2 linked regions of the Cohnella herbarum genome follow. The protein of the gene in region 1 interacts with the protein of each later gene in a pairwise test. Links are inferred from orthologs where the notes say so. Each region holds a gene or a part of one and is shown in the gene's direction. Other genes may lie near its edges.

The links.
Region 2: the proteins of ligA (region 1) and leuS interact in binary tests that used the Escherichia coli proteins (3 or more experiments, as listed by UniProt). The link is inferred for Cohnella herbarum from one-to-one orthologs.

What each region holds. Positions count from the first base shown.
Region 1 is NZ_CP051680.1:4,558,780-4,565,511, reverse strand. What follows is about bases 2,136-5,120. They hold ligA (NAD-dependent DNA ligase LigA), read left to right. Parts: upstream 2,136-2,606; coding sequence 2,607-4,634; downstream 4,635-5,120. Other genes in these bases: HH215_RS19475 (glycosyltransferase), read left to right, coding at 4,851-5,120; HH215_RS19485 (hypothetical protein), read right to left, coding at 2,136-2,436. Outside these bases: DNA helicase PcrA, read left to right, coding at 1-2,014; more of HH215_RS19485, read right to left, coding at 2,068-2,135; more of HH215_RS19475, read left to right, coding at 5,121-5,849; HH215_RS19470 (class I SAM-dependent methyltransferase), read left to right, coding at 5,881-6,480. UniProt on the Escherichia coli protein: DNA ligase that catalyzes the formation of phosphodiester linkages between 5'-phosphoryl and 3'-hydroxyl groups in double-stranded DNA using NAD as a coenzyme and as the energy source for the reaction.
Region 2 is NZ_CP051680.1:2,472,293-2,479,107, reverse strand. The notes cover bases 1,220-4,287. They hold leuS (leucine--tRNA ligase), read left to right. Parts: upstream 1,220-1,569; coding sequence 1,570-4,005; downstream 4,006-4,287. Other genes in these bases: comER (late competence protein ComER), read right to left, coding at 4,179-4,287. In the rest of the region: HH215_RS11210 (MMPL family transporter), read right to left, coding at 1-328; HH215_RS11205 (TetR/AcrR family transcriptional regulator), read left to right, coding at 472-1,089; more of comER, read right to left, coding at 4,288-5,012; HH215_RS11190 (ComEA family DNA-binding protein), read left to right, coding at 5,123-5,707; HH215_RS11185 (homocysteine synthase), read left to right, coding at 5,792-6,815.

The sequences.
Region 1 (6,732 bases):
TACGGATCAACTGTCCGTCATTCGTAACGTGATGAAGGACAACAATATCGACGTGAAGAAGTTCGAACCGAAAGCGGTGCAGGCGGCGATCGGCGCGGCGAAGAACGAACTGCTAACCCCGGCCCAGTATGAGCAACGGCAAGGCGACTTTTTCGAAACGATCGTGGCCAAGGTTTACACGCAATACCAACGGAGACTTAAAGCGAACAACTCGCTTGACTTCGACGACCTTCTTCTTCTGACGATTCAATTGTTCAAGGACGTTCCTGAAGTTTTGGAGTTTTACCAGAACAAATTCAAATACGTTCACGTCGACGAGTATCAGGATACGAACAGAGCGCAGTATACGTTATGTAAAATGTTGGCGGAGAAGCATCACAACATCTGCGTGGTCGGGGATAGCGATCAGTCGATCTACCGCTGGCGCGGAGCGGACATTACGAACATTCTGAACTTCGAGGCCGATTATCCGGAAGCGCAGAGCATTTTGCTCGAGCAGAATTACCGTTCGACCTCTAATATTCTGGACGCGGCTAACGCGGTCATTAAGAACAATATGGGTCGCAAAGCGAAAAACTTGTGGACGGACCAGAACGGCGGAGACAAGATCATCGTGTATCAAGGCGATTCCGAGCATGAGGAAGGTTACTTCATTGCCGGCGAAATTCGCAAAAACCGTCAAAACGCTCGCCGTTACGGAGATCATGCGATTCTCTATCGGACCAATGCGCAGTCCCGGGTCGTGGAGGAAATTCTGATCAAATCGGAGATTCCTTATCAGATCGTCGGCGGCATCAAGTTCTACGATCGCAAAGAGATTAAAGACATTCTTTCTTATCTTAGATTAATTTCCAACCCGGATGACGATAACAGCCTTAACCGGATCGTGAACGTGCCGAAGAGGGGCTTAGGCGATACGACGATGGCTAAGGTTCAGGAAGAAGCGACCCGTAAAGGGGTGTCGATGCTTAAGGTGCTGAACGAAGGAGACGGCTTGCTTGGCGACGGGCTGTATCATTTGGACATTCAGACCCGCGCTAAGGCCGCATTATCGGAATTCCGCGATCTCATTCGTAACCTAAGCGCAATGGTCGAATATTTATCCGTGACGGAACTGACGGAGAAGTTGCTCGAGCTCACCGAATACCGGTTAGAGCTGCAGCGCGAGAACACGTTGGAATCGAAGTCGAGGCTGGAAAATATCGAAGAGTTCCTATCGGTAACGCAAGAGTTCGAGAAACGCAACGAAGACAAGTCGCTTGTTTCTTTCTTGACGGAATTGGCTTTGGTTGCGGACATCGACTCGATGGACGACGACGATGAAGACAGCGGAGACGCGGTCACTCTCATGACGATGCATAGCGCCAAAGGCTTGGAGTTTCCCATCGTGTTCATCGTTGGAATGGAAGAGGGGTTATTCCCGAGCAGCCGTTCGTTCATGGACAATGAGGAGATGGAAGAAGAGCGCAGGCTAGCTTACGTGGGGATTACGCGAGCGGAGAAGAAGCTTTACTTAACTTGCGCCCGAATGAGACTTCTGTACGGTCGGACGAGCACGAATGCGCCTTCGCGTTTTCTGGAAGAAATTCCGAGCGAACTGAAGGAAGCGGTCGAGCCTGCCGGAGGAGGACGCTCGGGATCCTACGGGGGTTACAGCTCCCGCTTAGGCGGAGGTAACGGCGGCGGAGGCGGATATGGTGCGCGTTCTGCCTCGCCGAGTTCCGCCGGAGGGGGGTATCCGCCTTCAGGGTTCGGCGCTAGGCCGACCATTGCTCCGACGAACGGAGGTAGCGGCGCTTCGGTCGTTCGACCGCAGACGCCTTCCGCTTCCAAGCCCGTAGGGGACGGAATGGCCATCGTGGCCGGAGATAAGGTTCAGCATGCGAAGTGGGGCGTCGGCACGGTCGTTGCCGTGAAGGGGACGGGCAACGATGCCGAGCTGCAAATTGCGTTTCCTGCGCCTACCGGCGTTAAGCGGTTGTTGGCCGCATTTGCCCCGGTGACGAAAATATAATAAAAATCGCCGTAATGAGGCGATTCGAAAAGCGGGCTCCCGAGAGCCCGCTTTTATTTCGATTTTCCGTTCTCTTGTGTGCCGTTGCGTTCGCGCGGGTTATCCCGCGTTCGCGTTTGCGGCAGAACATCCATGTATTCGATATGCCGTTTCGTCTCGATCGTGCCGATCTTATAGATGTAGCGATAGATTTCGGTTCTATTACCGTTATATCCGGTTGCCATTTTATCGTAATCCGCCGATTTGTACGGAAGTTGTTCCCGGATATACATTTGCTCCATCGCTTGCTGTTCCCGGCTCAGCAGCGCGAGCAAGTGGTTGCGTTCGTCTTCGGTAGCCAGTACGATGAACTGATCCGTCAACGACGGTTCTTTGCCTACCATATAGGTGGAGACGGAGACGTAATAACGCTCTTTATCCATCTTCCTCACCTCCTCTGTGATGTGGTACCCTTCATTAAACGCCGAGAGTCGGGCTGAAACAAGAGGCAGGCCATGAACTCTTTTGCGCATGCGATTTGACACTGTTCTGGCGCTGAAATAGACTAGTGGGGAAGCCTACTATCTTCATATTAAAGCGAGGTAAAAAAGGAATGGCGCACAAGGAATCCCTGGAGCGGATGCGGGAGCTCGTCGCTGAGCTCAACGCGCATAGCCACCGATACTATACGGAAGACAATCCAACGATCAGCGATAAAGAGTATGACGTTCTTTACGATGAATTAACCCGCTTGGAATCGGAGAGCGGAACCGTATTGCCGGATTCTCCTACGCGGAGGGTCGGCGACGATATTCTGAAAGCATTCGAGCCTCACCGTCATCTATCCCGGTTGTGGAGCTTGGATAAAGCGCAGAATATCGAGGATTTGAATGCATGGGCGGCCCGGGCTAATCGTCTGATCGCCGATTACAATGCCAAAAATCCGAATGAGCCCCTCCCGCCCGCCGAGTACGTCTTGGAGCTGAAATTCGACGGCTTGTCGTTGAATTTGACCTACAGCGGAGGCGAGCTATCGCAATCGGCAACGAGGGGGAACGGAGAAGTCGGGGAAGGAATCCTCGCCCAGGCTCGCACGATTCGTACGATCCCGCTGACGATCGGATTCGAAGGCGGAACGATCGAAGTGCAGGGCGAAGGCTTCATGCGCTTGTCCGTGCTTGAAGAATACAACAAGACGGCAGCCGAACCGCTCAAGAACGCCCGCAACGGAGCCGCCGGAGCGCTGCGTAATCAGGACCCTAAGATCACGGCCGCACGGAGACTGGACGCCTTCTTCTACAACATCGGATATTCGGAGGGAGTTTCTTTCGGCAACCATCGCGAGATGATGGCGTTCCTGCGCGATAACAAGTTCCCGGTTAATCCTTATATCGCTTATTTCTCTACGATCGAAGATCTGATCGCAGAGCTAAGCGCGATCGTGGAGAGGCGAAACCAGCTAGACTATCTTATCGACGGTGCGGTAATCAAGCTGACCGACATGAGGACGCGCGAAGCTCTTGGGTATACGGATAAATTCCCGCGTTGGGCCGTAGCGTTCAAATTCGAGGCCGAGGAAACGACGACCGTATTGGAATCGGTATCTTGGGAGTTGGGCAGGACGGGGAAAGTGACCCCGCTCGCTCGCGTCGAAGCGGTCGAGCTTGCCGGAGTGACGGTACAGAATTGTACGTTGAACAACATCGGAGACATCGAGCGCAAAAATTTGTCCCATGCGCTCGGGACTCGCGTGTTCATTCGTCGCTCGAACGACGTCATTCCCGAGATTCTTGGCAAAGCGGACGATGAAGAAGGCGGAACGATCGAGGTTCCCGTCGTCTGTCCGGGATGCGGTTCGCCTCTGGAGATGCGCGGAGCGCACTTGTTCTGCAATAATCGGCTGGGCTGCAAGCCGCAGATCATCGGGCGGATCACCCATTTTGCATCTCGCGATTGCATGGATATCGAGACGTTCAGCGGCAAAACCGCGGAGCAGCTCTATGACGAGTTGAACGTACGCGAGCCTGCTGATTTATACGGTCTTGGATTTGACGATCTGGTTAAGCTTCAGCGATTCGGCGAGAAGAAGGCCACGAACTTGCTTGCTGCGCTTGAGAAATCCAAGTCGCGCGGCCTTGCTTCCTTCCTCAATGCGCTTGGCATTCCGAATACGGGCAAAGCAACGACGAAAATGCTGGCGGATCACTTCGGGGATTTGGATCGGTTAATGGCTGCCGAGGCGGAAGAGTTAGTCGGATTGCCGGATGTCGGCGGGATCGTAGCCGAGAGTATCCACTCCTTCTTCCGCGATCCTCTCGTTCAAGAGAGCATCGCGCGCATGCGCGAATTCGGAGTGAAGGCGGAAGCGTCTATGCCGGCAGCGGTAGCCGCGGATGCAAGTCATCCGTTATTCGGCAAAACCGTCGTGTTGACCGGCACGTTATCCGTCATGACGCGAGACGAGGCCGCGCAGAAGCTGGAAGCGTTGGGAGCGAAGGTATCCGGCAGCGTCTCCAAGAAAACGGATCTGGTCATTGCCGGCGAAAGCGCGGGAAGCAAGCTGACCAAAGCTCGCGATCTCGGCGTTCCGGTACTCGAGGACGAGGCGGAATTGGTACGTTTGTTAGGCGGAACTATTTAGACTGCGAGTGTCAACGTAGAACCCGATTTATTAACTCAATTTCAAAGGCTGTCTCTAGGTTAATACTCTAGGGGCAGCTTTTTTTTAGAGACACATTATCGGTTCATTATATAATTATATAACAATACTTAAAATACGATTTGAAAACAGGGCTAAGAAATAAGCGTTTCAATGCAGCGCTTCATATGATGGTTTGGATAGGAAGGGGGGATATGCTTGAAAATTTTGTATTTATCCGTTCATGGCGTGCTTGAGTACGATGAATTGAAGTTATTTACCGAGTTAGGCCATGAATGCTACTCCCACGGAAGTTACATCAATCCGCACGTCGACAATGCATATCGTCCCGCCATTCCAGAGATGAAATATGACCCCGCATTCGCCGAATTAGCCAATCGGCATCCCGCAAGTCATTTACATCCCGATATGATCGAAGATAAAGACGTCATTATCGTTATGCATATGGTTCATTTTATTACGAACAATTGGGATAAAATTAAACACAAAAGAGTCATATGGAGATCGATCGGCCAATCCGAGCCTTTGCAAGAGAGCATGCTTTCCCCCTATCGGCAGCAAGGTTTGCAGATTGTCCGATATTCGCCCAGAGAAAGACAAATCCCGAATTATATCGGCGAAGACGCAGTCATTAGGTTCTACAAGGACCCTAACGAATATTGCGGATGGACGGGCACTAGCGGTACCGTGATGGCTATGAATCAGGCAATGAAATATAGAGGATTAGCGCTGAATTATGAATTTTTCCATCAAGCCTGCGACGGTCTGCCCGTTAAGCTGTTCGGCCCGCTTAACGATAACGTGCCCGAAAACGCCGGTTTCTTAAGCTATGATCTCATGAAGCGGGAGTTAAGGGAAAATCGAGTGTTTTTATATACCGGAACTAGAATAGCCAGCTATACTCTCGGTTTTATCGAAGCCTTCATGACTGGCATTCCGATCGTTTCGGTGGGAGAAGTAGCAGGCAATAACCCTACGCTTCAACAAAAAACCTTTGAAATTCCCGATTTGATCGAACATGGGGTAGACGGGTTCGTTTCCGATGATATCGCCGCGATAAGAGCGTACATACTCACATTGCTATCCAATTATGAGTATGCGAAATACGTTAGCTCGAACGCGAGACGCAAGGCGGTTCAGCTATTCGGGAAGGAAACCGTTAAGTCGAAGTGGAAAAATTTTTTGGAAATGGGATGAGGGCGCTAAATTGTGATTTGGAGGGCTTCGGATGAGCGTGATATTAAGAGATACTTTTTTTAAAATATTCGGGGATGGTCATTTCCAAGGGGATGCTCCTATATTCGTCGGTCATGATGTTGAAGCTTTGATCGCTTTTTCGCGAACTTTTCATATAGAGACGTTTATTGAAATCGGCATTCAGCGCGGCGAAACCGCGAGATGCATTCTGGGCAACAGTCCTTCGATTAGAAATTATATCGGAATCGACATCGCTCCGACCGCATTAACGAATTTACCGATCCAACAAGGCGAAATCCCCATCGTCGCAGGCGAGTTGGTCCATCATGATCCTCGGGTTAGTCTCATCGTAACGCCGAACGGTTCAAGAGACTTAACGGCGCTAGATCTTCCGAAAGCGGATTTGATCTTTATCGATGGCGACCATTCGTTTAACGGAGTGATATTGGATACGATTCTGGCTCGGCAAACGGTAAAAAAAGGAGGGATCATTTGTTGGCACGACTTCGGAAATCCGTTAGTTCCTAGCGTATCGGCGGCAATCAACAGCATGAACAACGCCGAAGGCGATCATATTTGTTTAATCGACGGCGGGACATTGTGTTTTCAATTTTACGGCGAGGGGAGATAAATCCCCGCGTTAGCTAGGAAGGAGGAACCGCCGCGTGTTGCCATTTATTAAGACCGATCTCGTGGTCAACGGAATTCCGTTAAGTTTCTTGACTCATCGCGATGACTTGGCAGTCGGTAAATATATAAGAATGGGCATTTCTTGGGATATCAATCTTGAAGTTCTGCAAAGTCATTTGAAGCCGCACGCACGCGTGTTGGATGCTGGCGCTAATATCGGCATGACGGCTGTTTTTATGGCTAAATGTCAACC
Region 2 (6,815 bases), 2.1 Mb from region 1 along the record:
CGGAAGTCTGATGCGGAACCGGTTCGCCCGCGAGTTGACCGTACAGCTTCTGAACGTTCTGCAAGTCGGATTCCGTTAACCCGCTTTGTTTATGCCAGACGAGAAGCGCCGGAATATCGGATCCGCTGGGGAATTCGCGTTCCGCGACGGCGTCGGCTCTTACCGACGGCTTGGAGTCGCTTAAGTTAGGAGCGTTATTGATTTCCTCATTATTGACCGACGGCAGCAGCGCGCTCAGAAGCCCGGCGGCGACGATCCAAACCAGCAGAGTGATCCACTTGCTTCTTTTCCCGGCTACCCATTTTCCTAGTCCTCGGTTTTCGTGCATGTTATCTCGTTCCTCCTTAACAAAATCGACGATGAAAGCATTTGGAATTTGGGATATAATCGTAAGATGAGTTGCAAATTAATTATATATACCGGAAGGTTAATTATGCAATGGCGAATTTCCGAACAAAGGAGGGGACCGCGATGACGACCCCCCGATCCAAGCGTTCTCCCGGCAGGCCGAAAGGAAACGTCGACCAACCCTCGATGCGCGATAAAGTATTGAACACGGCATCCGTTCTTTTCATGGAATTAGGCTATGAGCCGGTATCGATCAATATGATCGCGGAACGAGCCGGAGTGACCAAGGCGTCGGTCTATTACTATTTTACGAATAAAGCGGTGCTCTTCACGACTTCCGTTACGGAAATGATGGCGAGGATTTGCTTCTTTACGCAACGGATCATCGATGCTCACCCGGATATAAGGACGAGACTCGAACAGATCGCGTTTACGAAAATGTCCAAATCGCATGTGGAATTCGAGAGTCTGATGAGGGAAGCCATTCCTTTCTTGACCGTGGAGCAGCGGGACGATATCCGCTTGGCGGAGCATAAGATCCATGAGGTTATGGCGGCTACTTTCCGCCAAGCGATGGAGGCAGGGGATATCGCGGAGGGCAATCCGATGCTGCTTGCCCATGCTTTCGCCGCGTTGTTGATGATCGGGAACCGGGAGATTGTCGGCGATGCTGAATATTCCCCGCAAGAGTTGTCGTCGGCGATCGTCGGGGTGTTCTGGAACGGAATTTCGAACCGATGATCGGGGCAATCGGCGCTGTTCGCTTGACATGAATCGAGCAAATTGGCTATAATCATGGCATACTTTGGCTGTGATAAGGAGCAGTACTCGTTAGACGTTACCCAGAGAGCCGGCGGTTGGTGCAAGCCGGTTAACGCGAACGACGAACTCGCCTTGGAGCCTCCGAACCGAACGAATAAGCCGTTGGAATGCGGATGTTCGACAAGTTGGGCGTTTCCTCTCGTTACGAGGCACGAGTGGGCGGCAATCCAAGCAGGATGTCCGTCAACTAGGGTGGTACCACGGGAATTTATACTCTCGTCCCTAGCGATAACGCTAGAGGCGGGAGTTTTTTGTTGACCTTTCAGAAAGTATAAATTCGCTCTACTTTACTGAAACGTCTCCGACATAAACGCTCCCCCGCCATCCCAAAGGACGGCGTAGGCTGTTTATGCTTGCGCTTCAAGAACAAGAGAGATGATAACAAGGGAGTTAACACACATGTCGCATGAGAACGGGCAAGGCTATCAACCGCTGAAGATCGAGCCGAAATGGCAGAGCTATTGGGATAAGAACAAAACGTTCCGCACAACGGAAGAAGCGGGAAAACCTAAGTTTTACGCATTGGATATGTTCCCGTATCCATCCGGGGCCGGACTTCACGTCGGTCATCCGGAAGGTTATACGGCAACCGATATCGTCAGTCGCTTCAAACGGATGAAAGGCTTTAACGTGCTTCATCCGATGGGATGGGATGCCTTCGGCTTGCCGGCGGAGCAGTATGCGCTGCAGACGGGTCGCCATCCGCGCGAGATCACGGTGGAAAACATCGATAATTTCCGCCGTCAGATTAAGTCGCTAGGGTTTTCCTATGATTGGGATCGCGAATTCAGCACGACGGATCCGGATTATTACAAGTGGACGCAATGGATCTTCATTCAACTATATAAAAAAGGATTAGCATACGTCGCGGAAGTTCCGGTGAACTGGTGTCCGGCTCTCGGCACTGTGCTGGCGAACGAGGAAGTCATCGACGGACTAAGCGAGCGCGGAGGACATCCGGTCGTTCGCAAGCCGATGCGCCAATGGATGTTGAAAATTACCGAGTACGCGGAGAGATTGCTCGAAGACCTGGAAGAATTGGACTGGTCGGAAAGCATCAAGGACATGCAACGCAATTGGATCGGCAAATCGACTGGCGCCGAAGTGACGTTCGCCATCGATGGACACGACTCCGCGTTGACGGTGTTTACGACTCGACCGGATACGTTGTTCGGAGCGACCTATTGCGTACTCGCTCCCGAGCACGAGCTGGTAGGCGCGATCGCGTCTTCCGAGCAGAAAGCTGCGGTCGAAGCTTACGTTGAACAGGCTGCGCGGAAAAGCGATCTAGAACGTACGGACTTGGCTAAGGATAAGAGCGGAGTGTTCACGGGTGCTTATGCGATTAATCCGGTCAACGGCGGCAAAGTGCCGATCTGGATCGCGGATTACGTGCTTGGCGGATACGGTACGGGAGCGATCATGGCCGTTCCGGGACACGACGAGCGCGACTGGGAATTCGCGAAGAAATTCGGGTTGCCGATCGTTGAGGTCGTTGCGGGCGGAAACGTAGCCGAAGCGGCTTATACGGGAGACGGCAAACTGGTCAATTCCGATTTCTTGAACGGGTTGTCCACGGCGGAAGCGATCGCCGCGATGATTGCTCGTCTGGAGAAGGACGGCAATGGTAAGGGCAAAGTAACGTACCGTTTGCGCGATTGGCTGTTCAGCCGCCAACGCTACTGGGGCGAGCCGATTCCCGTCTTGCATTACGAAGACGGAACGATGGATACGATTCCGGAAGAAGATCTTCCGTTGCTATTGCCCGACGTAGAAGCGATTCAGCCATCGGGCACGGGCGAATCACCGCTAGCCAACGTTACGGAATGGGTGAACGTTATCGATCCGCGCAACGGACGCAAGGCGCGCCGCGAGACGAACACGATGCCGCAATGGGCGGGCAGCTGCTGGTATTACTTGCGCTTCATCGATCCGAAGAACGAGAAAGAAATTTGTTCGACGGAAAAACAAGCCGAGTGGCTGCCGGTAGATCTGTACATCGGCGGCGCGGAGCATGCGGTTCTGCACTTGCTGTACGCGCGCTTCTGGCACAAGGTACTGTACGACATCGGCGTCGTGAAGACGAAAGAGCCGTTCCATAAACTCGTCAACCAAGGCATGATTCTCGGCATGAACAACGAGAAGATGTCCAAATCCCGCGGCAACGTCATTAATCCGGACGATATCGTCGGAGAGTTCGGAGCCGATACGCTGCGGATGTACGAGATGTTCATGGGGCCTCTCGAAGCGACGAAGCCGTGGAACACGAACGGGGTGGAAGGCGTCTATCGTTTCTTGGCTCGCGTATGGAGACTGTTCGTAGACGATAACGGCAATTTGAACGGTAAAATCCAAGACGTTGCAGGAGACGATAGTTTCCGTAAAGTTTGGCATAAGAGCTTGAAGAAGGTCGGCGAGGATTACGAGGCATTGCGCTTTAACACGGCGATTAGCCAGATGATGATCTTCGTGAACGAGGCATACAAAACGGAAAAGTTGCCTAAGGAAGCGTTGGCTCATTTCGTTCAGATGTTGTCCCCGATCGCTCCGCATATCTCGGAAGAGCTGTGGGAGAAGCTGGGATACACGGGCTCTGTCTCCTACGTCGCGTGGCCGCAATACGATGTCTCGCTCACGGTGGATGCCGAAGTCGAGATCGTCGTGCAAGTAAGCGGCAAAATCGCCGATCGCCTGAACATTCCGGCCGATCTCGACGAGGCGGGCATGCAGGCGCTGGCGCTTGAGTCCGAGAAAGTGAAGGAGCTTATCGCCGGCAAGACGATTCGCAAGGTTATCGCGGTTAAAGGAAAACTCGTCAACATCGTCGCCAACTAATACTTTTTGCAGCGTGAAGCACACGCCGCTTGTCTCCACTTTATGGTGGAGCGGGCGGCTTTTTTTTATGAACATGGATGCGAACACGAAAAAGGCGGACTAAGCGCCCGCCATGGATAAACCCTATTTTTAACTGCGAATTTTACTCAAGCTCAATCCTGGCTCAAACCCGTTCACGTACGTTCGCTGGAAAATAAAGAAGAATCGACCCGATCCAGATCCTCGGCGAATTTCTCGTGCGTCGTATACAGCACTTGCAGGAATGCGCCGCGGGTAGACTTGCGCAGCACCTCCAATGCAGCCGCAGTGATGCCCCCGGGTACGGAAACTTTGGCTTGGAGCTCGCTCGGCGAGCAAGACTGCTCCAGCATCAGCCGCGCGGTTCCGAGCATCATTTCGCAGGCGAGTTCGGTAGCCGTTTCCCGTTCCATGCCGGTAGACATGACCGCCGCGTCGATAAATTGCTCTAACAAGCAAGCAAGGAACGCCGGCCCGCAACTGGATATATCGGATGCAACGCGGACCTCATCTTCTATGATGACGATGGGTCGGCTGATGGAGGAGAACATTTTCCATAATGCGGTTTGATCCTCGTCCGACAAACGATTGCCCCACATGAACAAAGACGCTCCGCTGCCGACGGCATTGACGACGCTTGGAATGATTTTGGCAACTTTGCACGGAAGCAGCTCTTCCAGCGATGAAATTTTTACGGGGCTCGTAATGGAGATGACGATCTGATCTTTCGTGAGCACGGACGAGATTTCATCGATGACTTTACGGAAATCCATCGGTTTGACGCACAAGAACAAATAATCGGCTCCGCTCGCCGCCTCCATATTAGTAGAGACAGGTTGTAATCCCGGATGTTGATCTGCCAGCGTTGACAGCTTGGAATACGTTCGTGAACTGACGACGATGTCGCCCGGCCGCATGGCACCGGCGCGAACGAATGCTCCAATAAGCAAGCTTCCCATGCTTCCCGCACCGATGAAGCCGATTTTCATCCCATTCCCTCCCACGACGAACTATCTATTTCATATTGTATGAATCAGCGCTTGGCCGACATGAACGATTTTTCATTCCCCGGATCGATTCTAAACCAGGAGGTTTGATTATGAAAAAAGTTAAGGAAATAGGTTCGATAAAAATAACCGCAATAAGCCTGCTCATCATGGGCGGGATTCTGCTCGGGTATGTTTTCTTGCAAGGATCGACGTCCGCATCCATACCTGGTTGGTCACCTGTCAATGAACCGTTGGAAGACGCAATCGACGACTTAACCGCAACCCGATCCAGCACGACTGAACCTATTGCCGGGTCGACAAACGATTCCCCGTCCGATACTCCGCTTCCGTCTGGCCGCACGGAAAGTACGGCCGATGTATCCCGTGAAACCGGCGTAACCCCGATAACCACCGAGTCGCCTGCATCGTCCGCAGATTTAAGCCCTCCGCCGCCTCACTCGGTAGCCGCTCAACCGGAGATTCCTTCTTCCGGTCTTATTGATCTCAACCAAGCAATCCAATCCCAGTTGGAAACGTTGCCCGGCATCGGACCATCTAAAGCAAAAGCGATCATAACCTATCGTGAACAGCATGGCGGCTTTCAAAATATCGATCAACTTCTTGAGGTGAAGGGAATCGGACCAAAGGTATACGAGAAGATTTCCGACTTAGTCGATGTATCAACCCGGAAATAAAATCCGTTTATGCTTTAACATTTGCCGTAAATATGAGAAAATGATAAAGAAATCTATTATTATCTATTTCGGGAGGTTTATTGAATGAGCCAAGAATCATCCTATTCATTGGAAACACTCGCCGTACACGGCGGCCAACAGATCGATCCGACAACGATGTCCCGCGCGGTACCGATTTACCAGACGACATCCTACGGGTTTCGCGATACGGAACATGCGGCCAACCTGTTCGCCCTGAAGGAATTCGGAAATATTTATACCCGCATCATGAACCCTACTTCGGATGTTTTCGAACAACGCGTTGCTGCTCTGGAAGGCGGTGCCGCGGCATTGGCCGTTGCTTCCGGTCAATCGGCGATTACATACTCGATTCTAAACATCGCGGGCGCGGGAGACGAGATCGTCTCCGCTGCAAGTCTGTACGGCGGTACGTATAACTTGTTCGCGATTACGTTGCCTAAGCTAGGAATTACGGTTAAATTCGTGGATCCTTCCAATCCGGAAAACTTCCGCGCGGCTATTACGCCGAAGACGAAAGCCATTTTCGCGGAAACGATCGGTAATCCTAGAGGAGATATTCTGGACATCTCCGCCGTTGCGGCCGTCGCGCATGACAACGGCATTCCGCTGATCATCGACAGCACTTTCGCGACTCCGTTCCTTTGCCGTCCGTTAGAGCACGGCGCGGATATCGTGCTTCACTCCGCAACTAAGTTTATCGGCGGACACGGAACTTCCATCGGAGGAATCGTCGTAGACGGCGGCAAGTTCGATTGGAAAGCAAGCGGCAAATTCCCGGGCTTGACCGAACCGGATCCGAGCTATCACGGCGTCGTATACGCGGATGCGGTCGGACCGGTGGCGTATATCATTAAGATGCGCGTGCAACTGTTGCGCGACATGGGAGCGGCACTAGCTCCGTTTAACTCCTTCATGTTCCTACAGGGCCTTGAAACTCTACATCTTCGCATGGAGCGCCATAGCAGCAATACGTTGGCCGTCGCCAAATTCCTGGAGTCGCATCCTGCGGTAGAGTGGGTTAACTATGCAGGGTTGGAGAGCCATCCTTCTTACGAGTTAGGTCAACGTTATTTGCCTAACGGACAAG